3 regions of the Paenibacillus sp. FSL M8-0142 genome follow, and region 1 is predicted to be linked to each of the others. Evidence: a T-box and tRNA genes for the amino acid it is inferred to sense, from the RefSeq annotation. Region 1 holds a T-box; the other regions hold tRNA genes.
The links. A T-box is a leader RNA that pairs with one kind of tRNA and senses whether it is charged. The one in region 1 lies ahead of metG (methionine--tRNA ligase), so its partner is inferred to be a tRNA-Met.

Region 2: it encodes a tRNA-Met, which carries the amino acid that the T-box ahead of metG (methionine--tRNA ligase) is inferred to sense. The anticodon was not compared.
Region 3: it encodes a tRNA-Met, which carries the amino acid that the T-box ahead of metG (methionine--tRNA ligase) is inferred to sense. The anticodon was not compared.

Annotation. Positions count from the first base shown of each region.
Region 1 is NZ_CP152008.1:6,404,920-6,414,417, forward strand. It holds gene NSQ46_RS28890 (MFS transporter) at 1-1,135, opposite strand, end outside; gene metG (methionine--tRNA ligase) at 1,523-3,163, opposite strand; T-box leader at 3,210-3,476, opposite strand; gene pdxA (4-hydroxythreonine-4-phosphate dehydrogenase PdxA) at 3,792-4,796, opposite strand; gene NSQ46_RS28905 (four-carbon acid sugar kinase family protein) at 4,793-6,094, opposite strand; gene NSQ46_RS28910 (2-keto-3-deoxygluconate permease) at 6,109-7,095, opposite strand; gene NSQ46_RS28915 (PrpR N-terminal domain-containing protein) at 7,395-9,107, opposite strand; gene NSQ46_RS28920 (glycoside hydrolase family 30 beta sandwich domain-containing protein) at 9,340-9,498, opposite strand, start outside.
Region 2 is NZ_CP152008.1:4,818,292-4,827,789, forward strand. It holds gene NSQ46_RS22160 (SpoIID/LytB domain-containing protein) at 1-833, opposite strand, end outside; gene ruvB (Holliday junction branch migration DNA helicase RuvB) at 891-1,898, opposite strand; gene ruvA (Holliday junction branch migration protein RuvA) at 1,933-2,550, opposite strand; gene ruvC (crossover junction endodeoxyribonuclease RuvC) at 2,547-3,050, opposite strand; gene NSQ46_RS22180 (BofC C-terminal domain-containing protein) at 3,390-4,103, opposite strand; tRNA gene NSQ46_RS22185 (tRNA-Pro) at 4,239-4,312, opposite strand; tRNA gene NSQ46_RS22190 (tRNA-Leu) at 4,323-4,402, opposite strand; tRNA gene NSQ46_RS22195 (tRNA-Arg) at 4,452-4,528, opposite strand; tRNA gene NSQ46_RS22200 (tRNA-Gly) at 4,532-4,606, opposite strand; tRNA gene NSQ46_RS22205 (tRNA-Lys) at 4,629-4,704, opposite strand; tRNA gene NSQ46_RS22210 (tRNA-Asp) at 4,718-4,794, opposite strand; tRNA gene NSQ46_RS22215 (tRNA-Met) at 4,824-4,900, opposite strand; tRNA gene NSQ46_RS22220 (tRNA-Val) at 4,970-5,045, opposite strand; tRNA gene NSQ46_RS22225 (tRNA-Glu) at 5,050-5,124, opposite strand; tRNA gene NSQ46_RS22230 (tRNA-Ser) at 5,142-5,233, opposite strand; tRNA gene NSQ46_RS22235 (tRNA-Asn) at 5,239-5,314, opposite strand; rRNA gene rrf (5S ribosomal RNA) at 5,324-5,440, opposite strand; rRNA gene NSQ46_RS22245 (23S ribosomal RNA) at 5,702-8,628, opposite strand; rRNA gene NSQ46_RS22250 (16S ribosomal RNA) at 8,975-9,498, opposite strand, start outside.
Region 3 is NZ_CP152008.1:959,059-968,556, reverse strand. It holds gene NSQ46_RS04370 (sensor histidine kinase) at 1-673, opposite strand, end outside; gene liaF (cell wall-active antibiotics response protein LiaF) at 723-1,367, opposite strand; gene NSQ46_RS04360 (PspA/IM30 family protein) at 1,542-2,228, opposite strand; gene NSQ46_RS04355 (PspC domain-containing protein) at 2,230-2,727, opposite strand; gene NSQ46_RS04350 (PspA/IM30 family protein) at 2,730-3,404, opposite strand; gene NSQ46_RS04345 (hypothetical protein) at 3,476-3,775, opposite strand; tRNA gene NSQ46_RS04340 (tRNA-Leu) at 4,146-4,225, opposite strand; tRNA gene NSQ46_RS04335 (tRNA-Arg) at 4,233-4,306, opposite strand; tRNA gene NSQ46_RS04330 (tRNA-Cys) at 4,318-4,391, opposite strand; tRNA gene NSQ46_RS04325 (tRNA-Gly) at 4,403-4,477, opposite strand; tRNA gene NSQ46_RS04320 (tRNA-Gln) at 4,486-4,560, opposite strand; tRNA gene NSQ46_RS04315 (tRNA-His) at 4,577-4,652, opposite strand; tRNA gene NSQ46_RS04310 (tRNA-Trp) at 4,673-4,746, opposite strand; tRNA gene NSQ46_RS04305 (tRNA-Tyr) at 4,754-4,839, opposite strand; tRNA gene NSQ46_RS04300 (tRNA-Thr) at 4,844-4,919, opposite strand; tRNA gene NSQ46_RS04295 (tRNA-Phe) at 4,938-5,013, opposite strand; tRNA gene NSQ46_RS04290 (tRNA-Asp) at 5,079-5,155, opposite strand; tRNA gene NSQ46_RS04285 (tRNA-Met) at 5,185-5,261, opposite strand; tRNA gene NSQ46_RS04280 (tRNA-Val) at 5,291-5,366, opposite strand; tRNA gene NSQ46_RS04275 (tRNA-Glu) at 5,432-5,506, opposite strand; tRNA gene NSQ46_RS04270 (tRNA-Ser) at 5,522-5,613, opposite strand; tRNA gene NSQ46_RS04265 (tRNA-Asn) at 5,619-5,694, opposite strand; rRNA gene NSQ46_RS04260 (23S ribosomal RNA) at 5,856-8,901, opposite strand; rRNA gene NSQ46_RS04255 (16S ribosomal RNA) at 9,325-9,498, opposite strand, start outside.

The sequences.
Region 1 (9,498 bases):
AGGCGCAGATGCCGGCAATGAAGCCATATCCGCCAAACACATCGAATTTCGACGAAAAGTATCCGAAGCCTAAGCCGATTGCAATTAGTACCGCCTTCTCCCCCAACGACTGGAATGATCCCATCGTCGCCCGCATTCGGGAGTCTGCCCGGTGTTGGAGATATCCTGCGGCTAATGGCTCGATGAGGCCAGCGAACAGGGATATGACAAACAATGCCGCTATCGAGCGGCTATCCCGCATGGCGGCAAGCCAGAAGAAGCAGGTAGCCAGCACGACGGTAACCAGGGTTAAGAGCAGCCTGTAGCTGAACCGCTCCTTCAGCGCGAATGCCAGCAAGTTGCCCGGAAGCCTGAGCAGAAAGATGCCTGCGGAGAACAGGCCGAAATACAGCACGGGAATCTCCACACGCTCTAAATATGTCTGCCAGAACTCATCGATGAAATTGACGGCTGCCCCTGTGACCATGCCGGACAGCATTACCAATAGCAGCCCCCGGTTCTCCCTGAACAGTCTCCATGATGCGGTAAGGTACACGCGGATTGGAATCGGACTTTCCTCCCCGTCCCCGGACGACCCCGCTTCCGTCAGCGTCAAGGTCAAGCCGAGGCAGACCAGCATGCTGATTAGCGACAGCGCGTAGTTGAATTCGTAAGGCAGACGGCTTGCCAGCAGACTGCCGCACAGCGCCGCCAGCACCGTTGATGCTATATCCACCGCGTTCAAGCGGCCGAGCCACTTCTCGAAGGAGCGCTCCCGCCCTCGTTCTCGCAGCGACTCATACAGCAGCGCCTGCTCGGCCCCGCTGCTGGCCGCGCCGCCAATTGCCGCCACAACGACAACGAGCGCAAAATGCCAAAATGCCTCGGCGAACAGGAGCAGCAGAAACTCCGCGCACCCCATGAGCGCGGAGACCAGCATCATGGTCTTCCGCCCCCAGCGGTCAGCCATCATGCCGCTAGGCACTTCCAGCAGCACGATTGTAACGGCATAAATAATCTCCGCGTACACGACCATCGGAATCGTCATGCCTCGATCTTCCCAGTACAATCGTTCGATGACGTACGCGGGAATGAGACTGTAGAAGAAGCGGATCGCCAGCAGCTTCCACACATTTATATTTATCGAATGGTTCATTATCGGCTCCCTCTCTTATCGGATTGTCTTATTTCAAATCCGGATACAGAGGGGGGACCTCGTGCACGAAGTACGGCGAGGGATTAGCAGGGCGGTCGGGCTTGATTCATTCAGCGGCCTCCTCTTCGCTTGATAAACTTGCTTATATTATGCTCGCTTGCCTCTTTCGTTAACGCTATTATAACGGATATTGTCCGTCCCCGGGAATCCTTCTTTCCGGGCGCTAACTCTTGCGGGCAGTCATCGACCGACCCGCTTGGGTAGCTCTCTCCTTCTTCAACATTTCGGTAAACTACCGGATGTTCTTGGCCCGGATTTCCGGCTTTTGGACGCAGCCGACCCGATCAACATCATACAGCAACCAAGATCCCTTATCCCTAAAAAGGGTCATTGCAGATCAGCCCCACCCAAGCGGCTCATCTCCTCCTCGATCCGGCTCGGATCAATGCGCTCAAACAGCTTCGCCAACTGGCATACCGTCCGATTTACGGGTACATGGCGCCGAGACCAGCCCGGCTCATCCAACGCAAGAAAGTCCCGTATCCGATCACAGGCGAACGGAATAAAAGGCTGCAGAAGATTCGCAAGGTTAGCGATGATTTGCACACAGGTATGCAGTGTGTGACCGCAAGCCTCCGGGTCATTCTTGATTTGAAGCCATGGCTTCCGCTCATCATAAAATTTGTTAGCCTGGCGCACGATCCGAAAGACGGAGGCTAAGGCTTCCTTCAAACGACCTTGTTCGATGAGCGTTCCGGTATCGACATACGATTGCTCGATGATCTTCCGCCAATCCTCTTCTAAATTCCCTTCAGGAATCTTGCCGCCAAACGATTTTTCGATAAAAACCAGCGTCCGATTCACCAAATTCCCGAAAGCTCCGAGCAGCTCACCATTATGCCTGTTAATAAAATCGAGCCAAGAGAAATCCGTATCCCGATGCTCAGGTCCGTTGGCGATCAGGAAGTAGCGGATCGAATCCGGCTGATAGCGGCTAAGAAGGTCCGGCACCCAGATCGCCCAGTTCCGGCTTGTCGAAAATTTTCTCCCTTCCAAGGTCATATATTCGCAGGACAAGATCCGATCCGGCAGATGCAGCCCGCCTACCCCTTTAAGAATCGCCGGCCAAATCAACGTATGGAACGGGATATTATCCTTACCGTGAACGTAGTAGGCGGTAATGTCGCCATCTTCCTGCCAAAAGGACTCCCAATCTCCGCCCGTTTCCGCGGCCCATTGCCTGCTTGCCGATAAATATCCGCTAACCGCCTCGATCCAGACATAGATTTTCTTCCCTTCAAGCCCCGGAACCGGGACGTCGATCCCCCAGTCCAAATCTCTTGTAGCCGCCCGGTCCCGCAAGCCCTCCTCCAGATATCGCCGGCTCTGCAGCACCGCATTCTCCCGCCAGCCCTCAGCTTCCTTCACGTATTGCGCGAGATCTTCCTGAAACTTGGACAACGGTACATAAAAATGCTCCGTGGGGCGTTCTACCGGAGGGTTGCCGCAAATTTTGCAGGCTACGTTCGTCAGGTCCGAAGGGTCCAAAATAGCGGAGCATACGTCACATTGGTCGCCGCGAGCCCGGCTTCCGCATATCGGGCAGTCCCCTTCCACATAACGGTCCGGCAAAAACCGGTGGTCGGTCTCGCAATACGCTTGCCGGATCGTTTTCCGGTATAAATGCCCGTTCTCCTGAAGCTTTAGAAACAGCTCCTGTACAATACGGTGATGGAAGGGTTGGTCTGTACGGGTGTACAGATCGTAGGTAAACCCAAGCCGCCGGAAGCATTCCGAAAATTCTTGATGGTACCGGTCCGCAATATCCCGCGGAGCAATCCCCTCGGCAATGGCCTGAACCTCCACCGGCGTTCCGTGGCAATCGCTGCCGGATACATACAGCACCCGCTCGCCTTTAGCCCGAAAATAACGAGCCAATACATCGCCAGCGAGCAGACTCGCCAGCCTCCCCAAATGGAGCGATCCATTCGCGTAAGGCCACGCGCCCCCGATAAAAATGTTGGTCATCATATAATCCCTCCTTTTTTTCACAAACAAAAAAAAGCCCTCATCCCAAAGGGACGAGAGCTTGTGCTCACGTGGTACCACCCAATTTCACGAATGCCTCACAGCATTCACCTCTTCGGGTACTGCGCATTCCATGCACGTATACCCTAGCACAGTAACGGGTGCAGGTTCCGGCGCAGCCTACGGCTTGGATCAGCTTCGGTGCGCAGCTCAGAGGCCATATTCCCTTAGGCTCATTCCTTACCCCTTCTCACCTGCCGGGGCTCTCTGGTCAAGGACCTTACCTAGGTACTCTTCTCATCATCGCTTGTCATTGGCATATTCAAGTTATTGGAAATCATACCTGATCATAACTCCCGAAGTCAAGGGGCGACCTGTTACGTAAGAAAAAATGCAAAGCCGCTTAGCATCTAATCTCGCATAAGCGCCAAAGATTTTTGTAAAGCGAGTGTCGCTTCTCCATATGATTTACAGCTGCATAAAGCCTAGATCCATCGGGATCGAAATACGATTCAAGCAGTCCTGCCCATCCAATGGTCAGCCATCGCTCTCTTCATGAAAAAAACAGCCCCTTCTGCCATCCGGCAAGAAAGGACTGCATATTGGTTGATACTCACAGTCTGATCGGTTAAGCCTTCGGCGCCAGCTCGGCCCCTTGGCGGATCGCTTCCATCAAGCTCTTCTCATCAGCGATGCCCGTTCCGGCAATATCGAATGCCGTGCCGTGGTCAACACTTGTGCGGATGATCGGCAGCCCGACCGTAATGTTGACGCCCGCATCCAGGCCCAGCACTTTGACTGGTCCGTGTCCCTGATCGTGATACATGGCCACGACGATATCGAAGTCGCCGCGAACCGTCCGGAAGAAGAGCGTATCCGCCGGGAGCGGTCCCACAACCTCAATGCCTTCCGCCTGAGCTTTCTCAACAGCCGGAATGACTTTCTCCTCTTCTTCCCCGTACCCGAAGAGGCCGTTCTCCCCGGCATGAGGGTTAATCCCGCACACGGCAATCTTCGGCGCATCGATCCCCGCCTTCCGCAGCGTCTCATGCGCCAGCTTGATCACATGATATACCCGCTCCGGCGTGATCATCTTCACGGCATCGATCAGTCCGACATGGGTCGTCACATGGATGACCTTCAGGTTCGGCGCGGACAGCATCATGGAGAAGTCCTGCGTTCCCGTCAAGTCTGCCAAAATCTCCGTATGACCCGGATATTTGTGCCCGCCCTTGTGGAGAGCCTCCTTATTCAGCGGAGCCGTGCAAATTGCTTGAATGCGATTTTCCTTCGCCAGCTCAATGGCTCTTTCCAAATATTTAAACGCGGCATGTCCAGCCTCGGCCGACACTTGACCGACCGGCAGATCGCCCGGCAGCAAGTCCAGATCCAGCACGTATACCGTGCCCAGACGGTAATCGGCCTGCTCCAGCTCGTCCGCAGCAATGCTCTCGATGGCCAAATCGCTGTTTACGAACGTCTTCGCGCGCTCCAGGATCTTACGGTCCCCGATGACGAACGGTCTGCTGATCTCATACATCTCCCCATGCTTGAGGCTCTTCAGAATAATTTCCGGTCCGACGCCAGCGGCATCGCCCATCGTGATGCCGATTATCGGTTTGCGCTCACTCATACTCTCACCCTTTTCTTTGTGGTCATATACTGCAACGCATCAACGAGCGACTCGTCACGGCCAAAGCCTCCGGCTTTCGTAATCGCCCAATAACTGCGACCCTTGCCTTGGAGCTTACCGAACGGCAGTCCGGGCTCCGCCTCCGAATGGAGCTGCATTTCGCCGATCTCCAGCTCCTGGCAGACCGCCTTCGCCGTATCTCCGCCCGTCAGCACCAGCCCCTCAATATCCTCAAATGCCTGCAAAATCTCCCGTGTAATATGCCCGAGTCCCCGAGAGATCGCTTCGCTTATTTCCGTCAAGGACAGTCCAAGCTGATCTCCCGCTGCTTTCGCAGCGATGCGATTGTGCTCGGAGCCGTCTACATACAATACAGCATAAGGCTTGTCCGAGCTCTTTTCCAATGCTCGAACGTAACGATCGGCATCTGTATCGCCTCGGACCAAGTCGACCGGATCCACTTCCAGCATGCAGGCCTCAGCCATTTCGCCGACCTTCGTCAGCTGCTGCCGCGTAGTTCGGGACAAACTGCCGGAGACAATCAGCGTTTTGCCGGCCATCGCCACGGCACCCTCACCGCTACCCGACGGCTTCAAGGCTAAAGCCTCCGGCAGATATTCGATCAGTCCGGCCGAACCGGCCCAGACGATCGATTGATCCCAATTCGAGAAGAAGGCTACGATGGTCTGCAGATCCTGCTCGGACTCACTGTCGCAGACCAGCCAGGTCTGCCCGCGCGAAATCGCTTGGTTCACATAAGCGGCAAGCTCATCCGCGGGCCCCCGAAGAAGGCTCGTATCAATCAGCCCTACCTCACGGCCGGCCCCCGCCTGGAGAAGCTTCGGAATAAAGCTCTCCGTAACCGGTGTCTTAGGATCCTTGGCAAATTCCGTATCCGTGATGAGCGAGCCGTTCACATAGTGATGCCCGCCGACGGTTACCCGGTTCATCTTGGGAAAGGCCGGAGCAATCAACATCAGATCCGGGCTGAACACCTGCTCCACCGCCTTCAGCTCCTCCGCCATGTTGCCCCGCAGCGTCGAATCCACCTTTTTATAAATATGCCCGTAACCATGCCGTTTCAAATAATGGGCCGCTCCATAAGCCGCTTCATAGGCTTCAGCGCCTTGCTTCGCCCGGCTGTCGGTATCCACGATCAGGACATCGGCAGGCGCAGCGTCACCGCTCTGACGGTAGTCCAGTATAACGGTCGAGGAGAGGCCCTTCTTCGCTAATTGCACGCCTGAATCGTTAGCCCCCGTCAGATCGTCAGCGATAATTCCCATTTGATTGATCACATTTATCACACCTTTTAAACTTCGGTTTCCGCTTCCCGCTCAAATGAATATCCTTTCTTCTCCATCCGTTTGACCAGGAAGCCGACATAGATCGGAAGCAGGATGGCCGTCGTTACCACCGAGGCCGCCACCTGCACGGTCGCAATATCAGTAAAGGCCGCGAAGGATGCATTGGCGGCCGCAATGGCAGCAGGAGTCGCCACCGCGTTGCCTGCAGTCGAGCCTTCAGCCGCTCCGACAATCGGATTCCATTTCATCGCTTTAAATACAAAGTAACCTGCAGTACCTGTAACAAACACCGTCAAGAGTCCAAGAATGATACCGGACAGTCCGCCTTCCACGATCGCGCCGAAATCGATGCCCATACCGAGCGAGAATGCAAAGAACGGAATCAGCATAGAGCTTCCTTTATCCAGAAACTTGCGCATGTCTTCGTCCAGGTTGCCCAGCACCATACCGACGAGAATCGGCAGCAGCACCGAGATGAACGAGACGAACGAGAACATGCCGTCGACGAATCCCATCGCACCGAAAATCGACAAGGCCACCATGGTCAGGAACGGACCGTCATTCAATGCCAGCAAAGAATAGGCCGCGCGGTCCTCTTTGCTGCCATACTGGCCGACCAACGCCACGAACAAGCCCCCGTTACTATTGGTCATCGCCGCGATGACCGCAATCGGCGCCAGGCCGAGCCACAATCCATTCTCGCCGGCAAACGCATAAGCGATCAAGCCGAATGCCGCCCCTACTATCCACTTGGTTACGAGCAGCGTCGCGCCTTTACCGACCGATACGCCGAACGATTTGACGTTGATCTGCGCCCCCGTACAGAGCAGGAACAGCGCGATCAATGTGCTTGAACCGTTTACGAACAAGGCCTCAGTAAAATTACCGATGCGAAGCAAATCCGGAGCGAAGGTATTGATAACTGCTGCAATAAGCAGCGGAACTACCATCATGCCTCCGGGAATTCGATCTAAAGCTGCTTTGATCTTCATTATTGTAGCACCCCTTCAATAATTGTTTCAATATTAAACAGTGATTCATAATTGAAATCGCTTGCAGGGATTATTGTAAATGCTTACTTTAAAATTTGCAACACATTGTTCAAAAATTGTTGCAATTTTAAACATTCTATCGAAAGAGCTATATTTCCTTCTCCAAGATGCCAAACTAAATGAGACACTACCGCTTCAAAGCCTGACTCCGTGCCTTCCCTTATTCTGACCGCTCCTCCTGAACCGATACCCCTCACGCATAATGCGCAGATAAATCAGCATAACAAAAAAAGCTGAAACTATTGTTTCAGCTTTCGCCACAGCGTCGAGCGGTTGATCCCCAGCCGTTCCGCAACGCGCGTTTGATTATCATGTTCTTCTTTCATGACGGCATGAATAATCCGCTTTTCAATCTCATCCAAAGTTCCTTGAAGAAAATCCGCCGGCAAACCGGCGTTTACAGAATGCTGTATCTGCTTCCTGCCAAGATGCCGGGAAATTTGCGCCCTCCCGATCACATAGCCTTTTTCCTCCGTCACCGCATCCTTCAGCAAGGTCCTTAATTCGGCCACATTGCCCGGCCAGCTGTACCCTTCCAGCATCATCGCGGCTTCGTCCTTCAGCTTGACCGGCGATGTGCCCAGCGTTCCGTGATAGGCAGCGATATAGTAGGTTGCCAGCGCCTTAATATCTTCCTTGCGCTCCCGCAGTGCCGGCACATTCACGCGAACGGACTGCTCATCGAACAGGAGCGATTGATAGACCGGATCCTCCTTCTCGAAGGCCAGTATCACCGTTCGCCCCCTGCTGCGTTCAGCCCTCACCAGAGCTTGAAGGTTCGAAATCTCGTTCGGACTAAGCATGTCGATTCCGTTAATATAGACCGTTTTGATATCGTCGTCGAAGCCTTCGCCTTCGATCTCGGTCAAGGCCTGCTTCGCCGTCAATGCCGCGTACAGCCCCTTGCGGTCGTGTTTCTTGAAGTGAATGTAGCGTGACAGCAGCTGCTTGCCGGTACCCGTTTCCCCAATCAGGATGAAGGAGTCGCTCTCGAGATGATGCTCCATTGCTGCGAGGCATCCGGCCATCGATTCGCTGCGGGCAATGATCATCGGCAGCTGGGATACGGCCTCGACAGGGAAGGCCACTTGTCCGGTACTCTCCTTCATTTCGGAGAAATCGAACAGATAGTACGGCTTCCCCTGGATGTATTTCAATATCCGCTTCTGCTTCAGCTTGCGCTGCCCGCGCTCCTGAACCGTCAGAACACGGGTCTGATCCGGATTCTCCCGAATGCCTGCGCTTAATTCATCGACCGGAACAGGGCAGGAATCATAGTCGATCCAGTTTTGATAGACCACTTCGCCTTGGCGATCCAGCACGATGAGGTTGTTGGCCGTCTCGGCAAGCAGGGAATGGAGGAAGGAAATCTCCCACTCCTTTCGTCGATAAAGGCGATGAACCGACTTCGCCCTTTGGAACGCTTCAAAAATCGCTTCCCGCCCGGACTGGATAAGAATGCCCTCCAGACGGTGCTTGGCGGCAGCCTCTATCGTTACGACATCCCCCATAATCAGCTCATAGCCCTTATCTTTGAGTTCCTCCAGAATCGAGTCGACCTCCCCTGCCTTCTCGACCATGCACACCTCGATCTCGATATCCAGCACATCGGTAATGGCCTTGGCCCCAAGGGTAATGTTGGAGAAACCGACAATCGCTTTTTTTCCGGGAAAATCATTCGCCAGCGTCAGCACCCGCAGCATGTCATAGCCCGAAACATGAACGTCAATGACCGGAATCGCCACCTCGGGCTCGATCAGCTTGGCCGTGCCGCCCCGGCTGATGATCACGTCATAGCCCTGAGACTCTCCTGCCTGCGCAAGCGGAATCGCCTCCTGGAGGTTCGCCACCTCGATATGAATGTCCAGATCGGGATCCTCCTGCCGGCATTCGTCGATGAGCGGGGTCATGGCCGGATAAGGAGCGATAAACAATGTTTTTATCTTCATCATGTTCCACCTATAAGTTCTTTGGTTAACCCTATGCTCATTATTCTAAACGTTCCGGTTCAAATAACCAACTTTTTATGGGATCACTGGGCAGGGACCTGGCCGGGAGCCAGACTATTAAACGGGATCCGATCAGGATGCGCTAGCGGTAAGAAGATTTCCCATCGGCACAAAATGAACAGCGAACACCCCCAAGGCCGTCTTCCATGCCAGGGGGTGCCTCTATCATATTCAGTTATGCTTCAATCCGTACCGTTACGGCACTCTTGGCTTCCATGCGGAAGCTTAACGCCTCTATACCCTTCAGCGCAAGCGATACATTGGCAGCCTGCTCCCCGTCGTTGAACATCACGGCGGCCACCGAGCCGTCCGTATTTTTGAATGCAACGTTGGA
Region 2 (9,498 bases), 1.6 Mb from region 1:
GACACCTTGAGCGTGGCCAGCTCACCTGACAGCATAAAGTGCTGAACTTCTTGAGCAGCCGCCAGGTTCAGACCGGCGTCCCTGCGGAGGATCAATCCCGGGGTCTTGGTATTCGTCTCAACAAGGGGATTCGGCGCTGCAGCAGCGGCTTGCTGCTTGACAGCGGCCAAATCCGATGCATTGGCAGCCTCCCCGACCCAGACCTCATAACCTGCCTGGGTCATGACGTTAAATGCGTCAACGCCGGCAGCAGCATAGGCTGCACGCGCTGCTTCCGCCTGCGCTTCCGTTGCGAAGGAGCCTGCGGACAGATGGAGTCCGCCCCGTACCGAAGGGGTCTGACCGTTCAAATGGGCAGCCGCCGTCTTGGCTGTTCTCGCTGCCGCATCGGATGCAGCCTTCTCCGATGCATACATGCCCGTATACAGCTTGTACACCTTGCCGTCCACAAACAGCATTGATTTATCGCTCGTTGCCTGCAGCTTTTTGGCGGCTTCGGCAGCCGTTTTCCAATCTGTCGTCTCCAGTACCTTCACCCGGTAAGAATCGACGCTCATGCGCGTTTGTTGGTTAGCCGGTATGCTTGTCATCGCGTCCTGGGCTCCGGCATTGTCTAATGCAACCGTCAGGGCCTCCTCGGATTGCAGGGTAACGGCATTCACTGTGGATCTGTACTGGCTTCCAAGATCCAGGAACATCGCTACCCGAATCGTGTCAAGTGACGGGGCGGCAGCGTGCGCGGCAGGTGCGGCCCAAATGCTTGCGGCAAGAGCAGCTGCCGCCATGCCTGCGGCAGTTCTGCGGAGAAATGACTTCTTCCCCTTTATATTCATGTCTACAAACCTCCTGGAGCTGTAAGGATAGAATGATAAGCTATTGTCCAAAAACTTCTAACGGCGATCCTCCGGAACCGGGATGCCTAAATGATGGTATGCGTTCGGTGTCACGACCCGCCCCCGCGGTGTACGCTGCAGGAACCCGATCTGCAGCAGATACGGCTCGTACACGTCCTCGATGGTCTGGCTCTCTTCGCCGATCGTAGCCGCTATCGTATCCAGGCCGACCGGCCCGCCGCGGAAGCTCTTGATCATGGCATGAAGCATTTTATGATCGATCAGATCAAGCCCCATCGGGTCGATCTGCAGCATTCTCAGCGCTTCCTTTGCAATGTCGGTCGTAATCATCCCGTCGCCTCGTACCTGTGCGAAATCGCGGACCCGCTTCAGCAGCCGGTTTGCAATCCGCGGCGTCCCCCGCGAACGAAGGGCAATTTCCTCTGCGGCATCCCCTAATATTTCGATACCTAAAATGTCCGCGCCGCGGGACACGATATAACTTAGCTCATCCACCGTATAAAATTCCAGCCGGCTGACAACCCCGAAGCGATCGCGCAGCGGGGCTGAGAGCAATCCCGCTCTCGTGGTGGCGCCTATGAGCGTGAAGGGCGGCAAATCCAGCCGGACCGAGCGTGCGCTCGGCCCTTTGCCGATCATGATGTCCAGCGCAAAATCCTCCATTGCCGGATACATGACCTCCTCGACCGTCCGATGCAACCGATGGATTTCGTCGATAAAAAGAACATCGCCCTCCTGCAGATTCGTAAGAAGGGCAGCCAAATCGCCGGGACGCTCGATGGCGGGTCCCGAGGTCGTACGCAGATTTACGCCAAGCTCATTGGCGATAATGTTCGCAAGGGTTGTTTTGCCCAGTCCCGGGGGACCGTACAGCAGCACATGGTCCAGCGCTTCCTTGCGCATCTTCGCTGCCTCGATATAGATTTTCAAATTCTCTTTTACCTGATTTTGTCCGATATATTCGGCCAAATACCGGGGACGCAGGCTGAGCTCTACCGCCTGGTCCTCCATCATTAAATTCGCAGTAATAATTCGATCGTCCATCTTAAGTTAAACTCCTCTCCTGCAGACGACGCTATTAACCGGCATACAGCTGCTGCAGTGCCCGTTTCATCAATACATCGACCGATTCTCCGCTGCCTATGGAATCCTTAATCTTCAGCCATACTTTATCCAGTTCGCTGTCCGTGTACCCGAGCGCCTTCAGCCCCTCGCGGGCTTCTGTCCAAGCCGAACTGCTTTCTTCCGGCTGCTCCTGCTGCAGGGCGAACAGTCCTGTCGCCATGGCGGCATCGCTGAAGCCGTCCAGCTTGTCCTTCAGATCCAAAATCATGCGCTGGGCGGTCTTCTTCCCGATCCCCGGCAGCTTGATCAGAAATGAAATATTCTCTTGGTAGATGGCCGATACCACATGATCCGGCGAGCCGCCGCCCAATATTCCGAGCGCCACCCGCGGGCCGATGCCGGATACTTCGATGAGCTTGCGGAATAACCGCTGCTCTTCCCGTGTCGGGAAGCCGAACAGCAGAATCGCATCCTCGCGTACATGATGGTGGGTATACACCGTGACGACTCCTTCCATTTTGGCGAAGGCATACGGGTTCGGGCAGAAGATGCGATACCCTACATCATGCACATCCAGCACGATATATTCACTCTCGAGATGGACGACTTGTCCACGTAAAAAATCAATCATTTTCGCAATACCTCGTTTAATCTGGAATTTAACGTATAGGAATGGGCGTGACATATAGCGACAGCAAGCGCATCAGCCACGTCGTCGGGCTTCGGTATGCTCGCAAGCTTCAGGTACATCCTTACCATCTCCTGTACCTGTTTCTTCTCCGCCTTCCCATAGCCTACAATCGCCTGCTTAACCTGCATAGGCGTGTACTCGGCAATGGGAAGTCCCCGCTGAACGGCTGCGAGAATGAGCACGCCTCTTGCTTGGGATACCGTCATCGCCGTCGTTACATTCCGGTTAAAAAAAAGCTTCTCGAAAGCCACGGCTTCCGGCTCATATTTATCAATCAACTGCAGCATGCCCTCATAAACCTGATGAAGTCTTTCCTCTTCGGGCGTATGCGCTTCGGTCTGGATACAGCCGTACTGCACCGGCGACACCTTGCTCCCCGTCTTATCAATAAACCCGAAGCCAACGATGGCAATCCCCGGGTCAATGCCTAAAATACGCAATACTAACCTCTCCTCTGATGAAGCGAACATATGTATCGTTCTCCCATTATAACAAAAGATCGACCTTTAGTTGAGGAAAAACTTTGAACCTTTTCTTGTGCCTATTTTCACATTGTTACCCTAAGCTTATGATTCCTTTTTTAAGGGAGGCTTCTATTAGGCTTGTGGGCGGATAAATTGCGCTCCGTTCTTAACCGCATGGCCTGCTGCGCGCAACTGAAAAAGAAAAACTGCCCGGTGCAGATCAGCACCAGACAGTTGCGGTGTTGCGGTGTAACAATAGAGCAGCAAAAATGTGGCATTGTCGAAAAACGGTCGACCCGGTTCGCCCGGATTCGCTCAGGAGCTGGGCTTCATCACATTTTCAGCCATATCCCGCGCATAATCACTAAACGTCGACAAGACGCTGTTGTATTCATCCATATCCTGAATCCGGATCCCCTCCTGAAGCTGCTGGATGACATCCTTTGGCAAGGAGGACTCCATCGAACCGATGTCTAATTGGAAAAAGGTGCGGAGAACCTTCTCTTCTTCGGGAGGTCCCTCAAACAAAGTTAAATTTCCGCTTGCATCCACGCTCATGTACGCTTGCTTCTTGCAGTTGGGGGAGAGATCGGATACCGTTTGCTCCAGCCAAACTTCCCCTTTGTCATCCAGGCGGCCCTGCCATAATGGGTTTTTATTCATCAGTTCATAGATGCCGTCTGCATTCAGGCGCCCGATATTCTGCTCTTCAACCCCGCATACATAGGTAGTGCGCAGATGTACTTTCTTCTTCCCCTTTGATGCGTTCAGTTCCTGCATAAACTTTCTCTGCTCGGAAGTCCGCTCTTCTTGCTTCTCTTCTTCCATCTGCAAATAATGCATCGTCTCGAGCGCGAGCGGTTTTTCGCCGCGGCTATCGGTGAGCAGCATATTCATTTGATCCTTCAGCGTCTGGCCAGACCAAATGAAGATCATGGCCGCTGCAAGGATCGAACTGGACCAGATGGCCCGTCTCCAGCGTCTCCGTCGTTTGCGGAACACTTTTCTTAGGAATTGAAAAACACTCAAGGTTATCCCCTTCTATTCAATGTTTTTCATATTGTGACCGCAAGGCTGCCAAATTATTCAGACATCCCTTGTACCGAAAGTGCGCAACGACAAAAGGACCATCTTCAGAAATTCTGAAAATGGTCCTTGCTTGAATCGGGACGACACGATTTGAACATGCGACCCCCTGGTCCCAAACCAGGTGCTCTACCAAGCTGAGCTACGTCCCGTTATTTAAAATGCCGGTGAAGGGACTCGAACCCCCACGGTTTCCCTCACGATTTTGAGTCGCGCGCGTCTGCCAATTCCGCCACACCGGCGTAAGGATAATCATTAAGTAAATTCATGATGAATGCGCACATCAATCAATGGCACGCCCTGAGAGATTCGAACTCCCGACCTTTTGATTCGTAGTCAAACGCTCTATCCAGCTGAGCTAAGGGCGCAAATGGAGCGGACGACGGGAATCGAACCCGCGACCCTCGCCTTGGCAAGGCGATGCTCTACCGCTGAGCCACGTCCGCAATATCAAGATTTATGTAACACTGGTGAGCCATGAAGGACTCGAACCTTCGACACCCTGATTAAAAGTCAGGTGCTCTACCAACTGAGCTAATGGCTCCCATTGTTAAAAATGGCGGAACTGACGGGATTCGAACCCGCGATCTCCTGCGTGACAGGCAGGCATGTTAGGCCTCTACACCACAGTTCCATGAGGCTTGATCGCTAATGCGATATAATTGGTTGCGGGGGCAGGATTTGAACCTGCGACCTTCGGGTTATGAGCCCGACGAGCTACCGAACTGCTCCACCCCGCGTCATTGTGTATAAGCTCCCCTAATAAAACCACCTGTAAAGCCTTTGCTTTATCTTTTGGGGATATTTAATGGTGGAGGCTGAGGGGATCGAACCCCCGACCCTCTGCTTGTAAGGCAGATGCTCTCCCAGCTGAGCTAAGCCTCCATGTTGGTGACCCGTAGGGGATTCGAACCCCTGTTACCTCCGTGAAAGGGAGGTGTCTTAACCCCTTGACCAACGGGCCGTATATAAAGTCCTTGCTGGCGGAGAGAGAGGGATTCGAACCCTCGAGACGCTTTTGACGCCTACACGATTTCCAATCGTGCTCCTTCGGCCAACTCGGACACCTCTCCATAAGTGGCTCCCCGAACAGGACTCGAACCTGTGACAACTCGATTAACAGTCGAGTGCTCTACCAACTGAGCTATCAGGGAATATGTACCGCTTGGCGGCGTCCTACTCTCCCGGGACCCTTCGGTCCAAGTACCATCGGCGCTGGAAGGCTTAACGGTCGTGTTCGGTATGGGAACGCGTGGAACCCTTCCGCCATCGCCACCAAACGTTAAATTCAGGATGCGGCATCGCCAAATGCCGTAATCATCTTCATTGCATGTGCAGCTTGTACACCTGCAAATCGGGTTTGATCACCTGAAAACTAGATACGAAACGTCTTTGCATTGATTAGAATCCGTAGCATTGTCCCTTCAGATCCTCAGATCTTTCTGGGCCCCGCCAAAGTAATCGGAATCAGCTTCGAAGCTCTTCTTCACTTTGGTGGGTTTATTTATGCTTCCGTAGCGAGCTTTCTTTCAGAAAGCTTTTAGGATAAGCCCTCGACCGATTAGTATTGGTCAGCTCCATGCATTGCTGCACTTCCACCTCCAACCTATCTACCTCGTCGTCTTCAAGGGGTCTTACGAATTGGGAAATCTCATCTTGAGGGGGGCTTCACGCTTAGATGCTTTCAGCGCTTATCCCGTCCGTACGTAGCTACCCAGCCATGCTCCTGGCGGAACAACTGGTGCACCAGCGGTACGTCCATCCCGGTCCTCTCGTACTAAGGACAGCTCCTCTCAAATTTCCTACGCCCACGACAGATAGGGACCGAACTGTCTCACGACGTTCTGAACCCAGCTCGCGTACCGCTTTAATGGGCGAACAGCCCAACCCTTGGGACCTACTTCAGCCCCAGGATGCGATGAGCCGACATCGAGGTGCCAAACCTCCCCGTCGATGTGGACTCTTGGGGGAGATAAGCCTGTTATCCCCAGGGTAGCTTTTATCCGTTGAGCGATGGCCCTTCCATGCGGTACCACCGGATCACTAAGCCCGACTTTCGTCCCTGCTCGACTTGTAGGTCTCGCAGTCAAGCTCCCTTATGCCTTTGCACTCTTCGAATGATTTCCAACCATTCTGAGGGAACCTTGGGGCGCCTCCGTTACTCTTTAGGAGGCGACCGCCCCAGTCAAACTGCCCGCCTGACACTGTCCCCGTACCGGATCACGGTACCAGGTTAGAACCTAGATACGATCAGGGTGGTATCCCAACGTCGCCTCCACACAAGCTGGCGCTCATGCTTCAAAGGCTCCCACCTATCCTGTACAGATCGTACCCAAATCCAATATCAAGCTGCAGTAAAGCTCCATGGGGTCTTTCCGTCTTGTCGCGGGTAACCTGCATCTTCACAGGTATTAAAATTTCACCGGATCTCTCGTTGAGACAGCGCCCAAGTCGTTACGCCATTCGTGCGGGTCAGAATTTACCTGACAAGGAATTTCGCTACCTTAGGACCGTTATAGTTACGGCCGCCGTTTACTGGGGCTTCGGTTCACAGCTTCGGGTTTAACCCCTAACCGCTCCCCTTAACCTTCCAGCACCGGGCAGGCGTCAGCCCGTATACTTCGCCTTGCGGCTTCGCACAGACCTGTGTTTTTGCTAAACAGTCGCTTGGGCCTTTTCACTGCGGCCCCCTCGGGCTATTCACCCTACCGAGGCACCCCTTCTCCCGAAGTTACGGGGTCATTTTGCCGAGTTCCTTAACGAGAGTTCTTCCGCGCGCCTTAGAATTCTCTTCTCGCCTACCTGTGTCGGTTTGCGGTACGGGCACCTTCACCTGACTAGAGGCTTTTCTTGGCAGTGTGAGATCATGACCTTCGCTACTGTAATTTTCACTCCCCATCACAGCCCAGCCTTACGATGTGCGGATTTGCCTACACATCAGCCTCACTGCTTGGACGGACATCCATCAGTCCGCGTCACTACCCTCCTGCGTCACCCCATCGTTCATAACGGTTTACGGTGGTACAGGAATTTCAACCTGTTGTCCTTCGACTACGCCTTTCGGCCTCGCCTTAGGTCCCGACTTACCCTGAGCGGACGAGCCTTCCTCAGGAAACCTTGGGCTTTCGGCGGATCAGATTCTCACTGATCTTTTCGTTACTCATACCGGCATTCTCACTTGTATGCTGTCCAGCGCTCCTTACGGTACACCTTCAACCTGCATACAACGCTCCCCTACCCCTGATGCAAGCATCAAGCCATAGCTTCGGTGGTGTGTTTAGCCCCGTTACATTTTCGGCGCAGAGTCACTCGACCAGTGAGCTATTACGCACTCTTTAAATGGTGGCTGCTTCTAAGCCAACATCCTGGTTGTCTGTGCAACTCCACATCCTTTCCCACTTAACACACACTTGGGGACCTTAGCTGATGGTCTGGGCTGTTTCCCTTTTGACAATGGATCTTAGCACTCACTGTCTGACTCCCGGATATAAGTCTATGGCATTCGGAGTTTGACTGAGCTTGGTAACCCTTGCGGGCCCCGCACCCAATCAGTGCTCTACCTCCACGACTCTCAATTCCGAGGCTAGCCCTAAAGCTATTTCGGGGAGAACCAGCTATCTCCGAGTTCGATTGGAATTTCTCCGCTACCCCCACCTCATCCCCGCACTTTTCAACGTACGTGGGTTCGGGCCTCCAGTGCGTGTTACCGCACCTTCACCCTGGACAGGGGTAGATCACACGGTTTCGGGTCTACGTCCACATACTAAAGCGCCCTATTCAGACTCGCTTTCGCTGCGGCTACGGCTTCTCGCCTTAACCTTGCATGGGAACGTAACTCGCCGGTTCATTCTACAAAAGGCACGCCATCACCCATAGATCGGGCTCTGACTTCTTGTAAGCACACGGTTTCAGGTTCTATTTCACTCCCCTTCCGGGGTGCTTTTCACCTTTCCCTCACGGTACTGCTTCACTATCGGTCGCTAGGGAGTATTTAGCCTTAGCAGATGGTCCTGCTGGATTCATACGGGGTTTCACGTGCCCCGCACTACTCGGGATCCGTCTCGGAGGGTTCACATTTTCGATTACAGGGCTTTTACCTTCTATGGCCGGCCTTTCCAGACCTGTTCGTCTAATCTAAACCTTTGTAACTCCATGTGAGACGTCCCACAACCCCAGAGAGCAAGCTCTCTGGTTTAGGCTGTTCCGCGTTCGCTCGCCGCTACTGACGGAATCACTCTTGTTTTCTCTTCCTCCAGGTACTTAGATGTTTCAGTTCCCTGGGTATGCCTCCTCGCATCCTATGTATTCAGATACGGGTAACTGGCTATTACACCAGCTGGGTTTCCCCATTCGGACATCCCCGGATCGAAGCTTGCTTACAGCTCCCCGAGGCAGTATCGTTGTTCGCCACGTCCTTCATCGGCTCCTAGCGCCTAGGCATCCTCCGTGTGCTCTTAGTAGCTTAACCATGTCGCTCCAGTTTCGTGCCATGTGCTCTGTTGTCCGCTTGTTTCCTGATTGGATAAAACCACTCAATGGTGAAACAAGCTTCCAAAGGATCACCTGTCACGAATCTTTCGCTCTAACGCTACTCTTTCACTTCTTGGTCAATCACTTGACACAAGTCGTTAGAGAAGGATATTTCTAAAACGCAAATTCGTTTCGTTATCTAGTTTTCAAGGATCAAATGAGAGGTTAAACTCTCAAAACTGACCAACGAGTGAGTTGGTTGACTTTACTTCGTAAAGTCTATTCCGGCAGCTTACACTGACCGTATTTGTACCGCTTCGCTACGGAAGCGAGGTACTCCATAGAAAGGAGGTGATCCAGCCGCACCTTCCGATACGGCTACCTTGTTACGACTTCACCCCAATCATCTACCCCACCTTCGGCGGCTGGCTCCCGTAAGGGTTACCCCACCGACTTCGGGTGTTGTAAACTCTCGTGGTGTGACGGGCGGTGTGTACAAGACCCGGGAACGTATTCACCGCGGCATGCTGATCCGCGATTACTAGCAATTCCGACTTCATGCAGGCGAGTTGCAGCCTGCAATCCGAACTGAGACTGGCTTTTTAGGATTGGCTCCACCTCGCGGCTTCGCTTCCCGTTGTACCAGCCATTGTAGTACGTGTGTAGCCCAAGTCATAAGGGGCATGATGATTTGACGTCATCCCCACCTTCCTCCGGTTTGTCACCGGCAGTCACCTTAGAGTGCCCACCCGAAGTGCTGGCAACTAAGATCAAGGGTTGCGCTCGTTGCGGGACTTAACCCAACATCTCACGACACGAGCTGACGACAACCATGCACCACCTGTCTCCTCTGTCCCGAAGGCCGCCT
Region 3 (9,498 bases), 1.3 Mb from region 1:
CCCGCAGACCTTGCTCCAAGGCTTTACCCTCCAAATAGACCGGCCGCAAATGAAGGAGCAGCGCCCTCATCTCGGACTGGGCAACCGCCGACATTTCCTCGATCAGAGCCACCTGGCGCTGGGCTTTGTCAAAATCCTTATCCAGCGTTCTGCCAACCGCCGTGGCGGTCATCGAAATGGCGAACAGCTGCTGGGACACCGCATCGTGCAGCTCGCGGGCCAGTCGCTGCCTCTCTTCGACGATCGCCGTCACCCGGGCTTGCTCCGCCAGCTGGGCGTTATTGGTCGACAGCCGCTGCAAGGAGGAGACCTGGTCCTCCCAACGCTTGCTGATGCGCACCAGCTGCTCGCCCAGCCGTCCGACTTCGTCCTCCCCGATATCCGGCATCACATCGGTCAGACTACCCTTCTCCCAGCTTACCAGCGTTTCCCGTACAAGATCAATTCTTCGTTTGACCCGATATCCTTGATAAAACCCATAAATGGCCCCAAGACCGACCGGCAGAAGCACGATGGTGATCAGCGCTTCAATCCGCCCCTTCCAGGTCTCAAACGGCTGTAAGTACCCGTATGTATACAGCAAGTACAACACGATCAGCATGACAACCAATCCCAGAAGGGCTCCCTCGCGCATGCTACGGGTTATGATGTTTGCTTTTTTTTCCGTTTCCACGGGGCAACCCTCCTGATTGGTATCCAAATCCAATGTATGAATAAGTCATTTACGTCATTCGTATACTCAAATCTCCGCCTAAATACGAAACGATGAATTTCACTTTATATTCGCTCGTCTCATAGTTGGGAGATTGATAACGTACGCGATTCATGATGCCCGTCTCCTTCCGGTCGCCCATATGGATCGATCCGAACAGGATGAAGGCCTCGATTTCCACCCCGTAATAATCGGGGATCATCAGATCGATATCCCCAAGCAAACCGTGAAACATCATAACCGTATGACGCTCCTCCGGCAGAGCCAGGGACAGGTCCACATCAGCTTCTCCGAGCACATGCCATATGCTCAGACTGCGCATAACCCATGGCGACTGGTCCCAATCGAAGTTGGACATAAAGCTTTGCTTCTGGACATAGCCGGTTGTACCATGCGCCCGTCTGGATTTTCCGTAGAAAATGCCAAGCGAGATCAGGCTGACGCCGATAATCAGCATGAGGTGCTCCAGCATCAGCATGACAGCTCCGACCCCGAGCAGAATGTAGCCTCTCTTCACTTGGCCTGTGCGGACCTGAAGCACGCCTGCAAACATGAGCAACAGGGCGACAATGGTAAAGAAACCGAACCATCGGCCGAAGAGCATAATAAAACCTAAACAGATGAACCCTACTGCGATCCAGCGGTTTCGATCCATGTCGCACCTCCTTGATGACGAAATATAAAGCCGGGAAAAGCCATATCCATGAGGAGCCCCTCACGGTATGGCTTTGTCCTATACTACTCGGACTGCTTCATCCGTATAGCATATCATATGAACCCGGAATTTCGCATACGGTTTTTCATTTATTTTGCTAAGTTTCCTGAACAATTACTCCGATTTCGAGGTGTTGTTCAGTTTGTTCTTCAGCGCTTCCAGCTGCTCATCGACTTTCAGCTGCTTCTCGGCATCCACCGGGCTGGTGTAAGCCGCGTTGTTCGGACGGTATGGTGCGCGAAGCACGTCCGCTTCTGCCTCCATCTGCATGATTTTTTCCTCCATGCGGTGGAAGCCCATCGAAGCGCTGCCGCTCTCAATCGTATGCAAGCTGCTCACTTGAGACATTTGCTTCTTGGCTTTGGCCATTTGCGCACGAGCAACGAGCTCATTGCGCTTGTTGCGCATTTTATAGAACTCGTCTTTCATTTGATGAAGCTGGGCAACCAGTTCTTTAGCTTGGGATTCCGATTGCAGGTGCAGCTCGGAGTACTCGGTAACTTTTTGATCGAAGTAGATTTTTTCCTCCAGAAGCTTGCGTGCAACTTCTTCCTGACCGTTCTTCAGAGCCAGCTCGGCTTGTGCCTCGCGCTGTGCAGCCATCTTAACCGCTTCGTCCACGCGCTGCTTCATCCGGCGCTCATTCGCCATTTGCTTCGCTACGGTTACTTCTGCCTCGTGAATTTCTGCTTCCATGTCGCGCAGATACTGGTTCAACATTACAATCGGGTCTTCTACCTTATCCAGCAGCTCATTCACCGACGCCTTTGTCATATCTTTAATTCTTTTAAATACTCCCATGTTACTTATCTCCCTTCTCATAATCCGATAGTTTTTTCTTCAACTCTTCAATTTCTTTTTGCAATGCCTTCTTCTCGATGTCTTGCATCATCGCATCCAGACCGGAATCGGCGGATGCGTTATTCCGGGGACCATAGCCTGGATCCGGCCGGCCGGAGCGATCATATTTCGGTCCAAAGCCGCCTTCATTCGGGTATCCTGGACGACCATAGTTATCGTTATAGCCGTTATATCCGGGTCCAGGTGCATCATTGAAACGATAGCCTCCATGTCCTCCATGTCTTCCATGAGGTGCGTATGGATCGTGGTAATACGGCGGCTCTTTGGAAACAACCAACGTCGCGATCAGGTAAATTAATAGTGTTGTACCGCCAGTGAAAAAGATACTGACTACAAATATAATTCTGAGGATGGTCGATTCGACTCCGAAATAATCGGATAGGCCGCCGATCAACCCGGTAAACATTTTGTCTCGGGTAGAACGGTACAATCTAGTCATGATTACTCCTTTCCGCTGTCATTCAGCTTTTGCTTCAAACGGGCAAGCTCCTTTTCGAGTACGGAAGAGACGGTATTGCCTGCCTGCTCCACATACTCTTGGCCCATCCGGCGTAAATCGCGCAAGCTTCTGGCTTCAAGCTCCCAATCGCTGATGCGATCCTCGAGCCGGTTGAACATCTTCGGAACGTCTTGACCACCGTATGCACCGGTGCGTTCATTCATCTTCTGCTGCAGACGGAGTGTCTCCATTCGGGCAACATAGTATTGACGCTTGCTGTATACGGTTTGATACTCCATGCGGAGCTCCCCGAGCTGCTCTTCAATCTCTCTCAGCGATTCCAGGCTGGTAGACAACAAGCCTTGGTATTGTTCAATCTTTTCTTCATAAATCAACTTCTCTTGAAGTGCCAGCTTCGCCAGATGATCCTCACCGGCTTTCAATGCAAGCAGCGCTTGTTCCTCACGCTTATCCCGCATCGTCTCGGCTTGGTCAACCTGCTGCTTCAGCTGCCTGGAGTGAGTCTGGCATTGCTGCAGAAGCTTCTCGGCTTCCGTGATGTCTTGTCTGGTCGAATGAAGGAACTGGTCGATCAATCGAACCGGATCCTGACTCTGCTCGAGTCTTTCATTCAAGGTTGCAACGGTAATATCTCGTATCCGTCTGAAAACACTCATTTGGGTTTAGCCCTCCTCTTCTATCAACTTCTTATCCTTAACTTCAGCTGGCTGTTATCCTATAATCGCATTTAGTAACGCGGTCTTCCCTTCTTGAATCGGGACAACCCATAGATGATCAGGATAATACCGAGTACCGGACCGATGAGCCAAGACAGCTTACCCATCAACCAGATGACGCCGATACCGAGAATGATCCACCCGATCAGAGCGTTGCCTCTCCGAATTCCGTAATATCCCAAAGCGATCATCAGAACGGGAAGCAAAAGACTGAACAACCATCCGAGCAGAGGAGCGAATACACCCAGAAGAATCAAAACCCCTAAACCAATCAGCAGGAGACTTAATCCGTTTCCTCTCGAATATCTCATTTATACACCGCCTTTCTGTCGTTTGATCGTTGTTTATGTGTTCAACCTTATGACTCTATTCTAGGTAATTTCGCGTTTCACTAAAACGGACTGCGGACGGTTTTTGCACCTAGACCTAAGTCGGGGCCTTCTATGGACCTGCGTCCAATCCATCCCTAGCCCATTTAAAGCAGGGTCAGATCGCCTATTCGCCATTTCATCCTGACGGTGTTCGATCCATAGGAACCCGCGCTCTTCTTTCATAGGAACAACGCACTTCGACAAGAAGCACATCTCACTGCAGTTGAACGCTGTCATACCAACCGATCATCAGACGAAAAACGCAAAAAAGGAATGCAGACGATAATCGTCTTGCATTCCTTTTGCATGATGCCGGTGAAGGGACTCGAACCCCCACGGTTTCCCTCACGATTTTGAGTCGCGCGCGTCTGCCAATTCCGCCACACCGGCATAAAAGCGTGCCCTAAGAGATTCGAACTCCTGACCTTTTGATTCGTAGTCAAACGCTCTATCCAGCTGAGCTAAGGGCACAGATTGGTAAATGGAGGCGCCACCCAGATTCGAACTGGGGATAAAGCTTTTGCAGAGCTGTGCCTTACCACTTGGCTATGGCGCCACAAATAAAAATGGAGCGGACGACGGGAATCGAACCCGCGACCCTCGCCTTGGCAAGGCGATGCTCTACCGCTGAGCCACGTCCGCAGAAATCATGGCTGGGGATATAGGATTCGAACCTATGCATGACGGAGTCAAAGTCCGTTGCCTTACCGCTTGGCTAATCCCCAATATGATTTTGAAATATGGGGCGATCGATGGGACTTGAACCCACGAATGCCGGAGCCACAATCCGGTGCGTTAACCCCTTCGCCACGACCGCCATATTTATAAATTTTCGATTGGCAGGGGCAGCAGGAATTGAACCCACACTAACGGTTTTGGAGACCGCTGTTCTACCTTTAAACTATGCCCCTATAAAACTGGTGGAGGATGATGGATTCGAACCACCGAACTCGTAAGAGAACAGATTTACAGTCTGCTGCGTTTGGCCACTTCGCTAATCCTCCATAGTGGTGCCGGCGAGAGGACTTGAACCCCCAACCTACTGATTACAAGTCAGTTGCTCTACCAATTGAGCTACACCGGCGTATGCAATTGTGAAACATGGTGGCTCGGGACGGAATCGAACCGCCGACACGAGGATTTTCAGTCCTCTGCTCTACCGACTGAGCTACCGAGCCTTGCGCTCTTCGTGACTTCGACGAATCCCATATCGGACACTCATCTCATCCCAAAAGTTAAAAAATGGCGGAACTGACGGGATTCGAACCCGCGATCTCCTGCGTGACAGGCAGGCATGTTAGGCCTCTACACCACAGTTCCACGAGGCACTATCGCTAATGCGATATAATTGGTTGCGGGGGCAGGATTTGAACCTGCGACCTTCGGGTTATGAGCCCGACGAGCTACCGAACTGCTCCACCCCGCGTCATTATAAAAGGGTTACATTGTTATTTATGGTGGAGGCTGAGGGGATCGAACCCCCGACCCTCTGCTTGTAAGGCAGATGCTCTCCCAGCTGAGCTAAGCCTCCGTAACAAAGCGATTTCTATCATACCAGATAACCGGCGACGAAATCAAGTCTTTTTAAAAGAAAGATGGTGACCCGTAGGGGATTCGAACCCCTGTTACCTCCGTGAAAGGGAGGTGTCTTAACCCCTTGACCAACGGGCCTTACTTAAATAATAGTGGCGGAGAGAGAGGGATTCGAACCCTCGAGACGCTTTTGACGCCTACACGATTTCCAATCGTGCTCCTTCGGCCAACTCGGACACCTCTCCATAAATGGCTCCCCGAACAGGACTCGAACCTGTGACAACTCGATTAACAGTCGAGTGCTCTACCAACTGAGCTATCAGGGAACATTATTCAGTTCAAGTGATGATTTGATCACCTGAAAACTAGATACGAAACGTCTTTGCGTTGTTTAGAATCCGTAGCATTTCCCCAATGGTTGGATCGGGGTCCCCGAAAAGTATTCGGCATCCGCTTCAAAGCTTCGCTTCACTTTTTGGGGTAATTTTAGGATAAGCCCTCGACCGATTAGTATTGGTCAGCTCCATGCATTACTGCACTTCCACCTCCAACCTATCTACCTCGTCGTCTTCAAGGGGTCTTACATACTGGGAAATCTCATCTTGAGGGGGGCTTCACGCTTAGATGCTTTCAGCGCTTATCCCGTCCGTACGTAGCTACCCAGCCATGCTCCTGGCGGAACAACTGGTGCACCAGCGGTACGTCCATCCCGGTCCTCTCGTACTAAGGACAGCTCCTCTCAAATTTCCTACGCCCACGACAGATAGGGACCGAACTGTCTCACGACGTTCTGAACCCAGCTCGCGTACCGCTTTAATGGGCGAACAGCCCAACCCTTGGGACCTACTTCAGCCCCAGGATGCGATGAGCCGACATCGAGGTGCCAAACCTCCCCGTCGATGTGGACTCTTGGGGGAGATAAGCCTGTTATCCCCAGGGTAGCTTTTATCCGTTGAGCGATGGCCCTTCCATGCGGTACCACCGGATCACTAAGCCCGACTTTCGTCCCTGCTCGACTTGTAGGTCTCGCAGTCAAGCTCCCTTATGCCTTTGCACTCTTCGAATGATTTCCAACCATTCTGAGGGAACCTTGGGGCGCCTCCGTTACTCTTTAGGAGGCGACCGCCCCAGTCAAACTGCCCGCCTGACACTGTCCCCGTACCGGATCACGGTACCAGGTTAGAACCTAGATACGATCAGGGTGGTATCCCAACGTCGCCTCCACACAAGCTGGCGCTCATGCTTCAAAGGCTCCCACCTATCCTGTACAGATCGTACCCAAATCCAATATCAAGCTGCAGTAAAGCTCCATGGGGTCTTTCCGTCTTGTCGCGGGTAACCTGCATCTTCACAGGTATTAAAATTTCACCGGATCTCTCGTTGAGACAGCGCCCAAGTCGTTACGCCATTCGTGCGGGTCAGAATTTACCTGACAAGGAATTTCGCTACCTTAGGACCGTTATAGTTACGGCCGCCGTTTACTGGGGCTTCGGTTCACAGCTTCGGAGTTACCTCCTAACCGCTCCCCTTAACCTTCCAGCACCGGGCAGGCGTCAGCCCGTATACTTCGCCTTGCGGCTTCGCACAGACCTGTGTTTTTGCTAAACAGTCGCTTGGGCCTTTTCACTGCGGCCCCCTCGGGCTATTCACCCTACCGAGGCACCCCTTCTCCCGAAGTTACGGGGTCATTTTGCCGAGTTCCTTAACGAGAGTTCTTCCGCGCGCCTTAGAATTCTCTTCTCGCCTACCTGTGTCGGTTTGCGGTACGGGCACCTTCACCTGACTAGAGGCTTTTCTTGGCAGTGTGAGATCATGACCTTCGCTACTGTAATTTTCACTCCCCATCACAGCCCAGCCTTACGATGTGCGGATTTGCCTACACATCAGCCTCACTGCTTGGACGGACATCCATCAGTCCGCGTCACTACCCTCCTGCGTCACCCCATCGTTCATAACGGTTTACGGTGGTACAGGAATTTCAACCTGTTGTCCTTCGACTACGCCTTTCGGCCTCGCCTTAGGTCCCGACTTACCCTGAGCGGACGAGCCTTCCTCAGGAAACCTTGGGCTTTCGGCGGATCAGATTCTCACTGATCTTTTCGTTACTCATACCGGCATTCTCACTTGTATGCTGTCCAGCGCTCCTTACGGTACACCTTCAACCTACATACAACGCTCCCCTACCCCTGAATCGACTTCACTCCGCCTTCGAAGTGTGTTTAACCCCTGAGAGCATTTGGTCATCCTTGATTTCATTTCAAGTCTGACAAAAATGTTCAACTCAGGCTCACTACCTCAAAGAAGCAGTGAAGTCGATTCAAGCCATAGCTTCGGTGGTGTGTTTAGCCCCGTTACATTTTCGGCGCAGAGTCACTCGACCAGTGAGCTATTACGCACTCTTTAAATGGTGGCTGCTTCTAAGCCAACATCCTGGTTGTCTGTGCAACTCCACATCCTTTCCCACTTAACACACACTTGGGGACCTTAGCTGATGGTCTGGGCTGTTTCCCTTTTGACAATGGATCTTAGCACTCACTGTCTGACTCCCGGATATAAGTCTATGGCATTCGGAGTTTGACTGAGCTTGGTAACCCTTGCGGGCCCCGCACCCAATCAGTGCTCTACCTCCACGACTCTCAATTCCGAGGCTAGCCCTAAAGCTATTTCGGGGAGAACCAGCTATCTCCGAGTTCGATTGGAATTTCTCCGCTACCCCCACCTCATCCCCGCACTTTTCAACGTACGTGGGTTCGGGCCTCCAGTGCGTGTTACCGCACCTTCACCCTGGACAGGGGTAGATCACACGGTTTCGGGTCTACGTCCACATACTCAGTCGCCCTATTCAGACTCGCTTTCGCTGCGGCTACGGCTTCTCGCCTTAACCTTGCATGGGAACGTAACTCGCCGGTTCATTCTACAAAAGGCACGCCATCACCCCTATAATGGGCTCTGACTTCTTGTAAGCACACGGTTTCAGGTTCTATTTCACTCCCCTTCCGGGGTGCTTTTCACCTTTCCCTCACGGTACTGCTTCACTATCGGTCGCTAGGGAGTATTTAGCCTTAGCAGATGGTCCTGCTGGATTCATACGGGGTTTCACGTGCCCCGCACTACTCGGGATCCGTCTCGGAGGGTTCACATTTTCGATTACAGGGCTTTTACCTTCTATGGCCGGCCTTTCCAGACCTGTTCGTCTAATCTAAACCTTTGTAACTCCATGTGAGACGTCCCACAACCCCAGAGAGCAAGCTCTCTGGTTTAGGCTGTTCCGCGTTCGCTCGCCGCTACTGACGGAATCACTCTTGTTTTCTCTTCCTCCAGGTACTTAGATGTTTCAGTTCCCTGGGTATGCCTCCTCGCATCCTATGTATTCAGATACGGGTAACTGGCTATTACACCAGCTGGGTTTCCCCATTCGGACATCCCCGGATCGAAGCTTGCTTACAGCTCCCCGAGGCAGTATCGTTGTTCGCCACGTCCTTCATCGGCTCCTAGCGCCTAGGCATCCCCCGTGTGCTCTTAGTAGCTTAACCTTATGCTCCGGTTTTGTGCTCATCGCTCTGTTGTCCACTTGTTTCCTGATTGGATAAAACCACTCAATGGTGAAACAAGCTTCCAAAGGATCAATGATCCCAAAACCTTCGCGTGCTACTTTTATTGAAACTTGTTTTGACACAAGTTCAGCTAAAAGGATATTTCTAAAACGCAAATTCGTTTCGTTATCTAGTTTTCAAGGATCAAATTCCTTCGGCCGATTAACGACCGGAAGAATATCTTATCAATTCTCAGCGATCTTGTCTACAAGAAAGATCTGGAATCAACAAGCTTGAGAGGTTGAACTCTCAAAACTGACCAACGAGTGAGTAGGTCGACTTTACTTCGTAAAGCCTATTTATCCGGCAGCTTGCGCTGACCGTATTTGTACCGCTTCGCTACGGAAGCGAGGTACTCCATAGAAAGGAGGTGATCCAGCCGCACCTTCCGATACGGCTACCTTGTTACGACTTCACCCCAATCATCTACCCCACCTTCGGCGGCTGGCTCCCTTGCGGGTTACCCCACCGACTTCGGGTGTTGTAAACTCTCGTGGTGTGACGGGCGGTGTGTACAAGACCCGGGAACGTATTCAC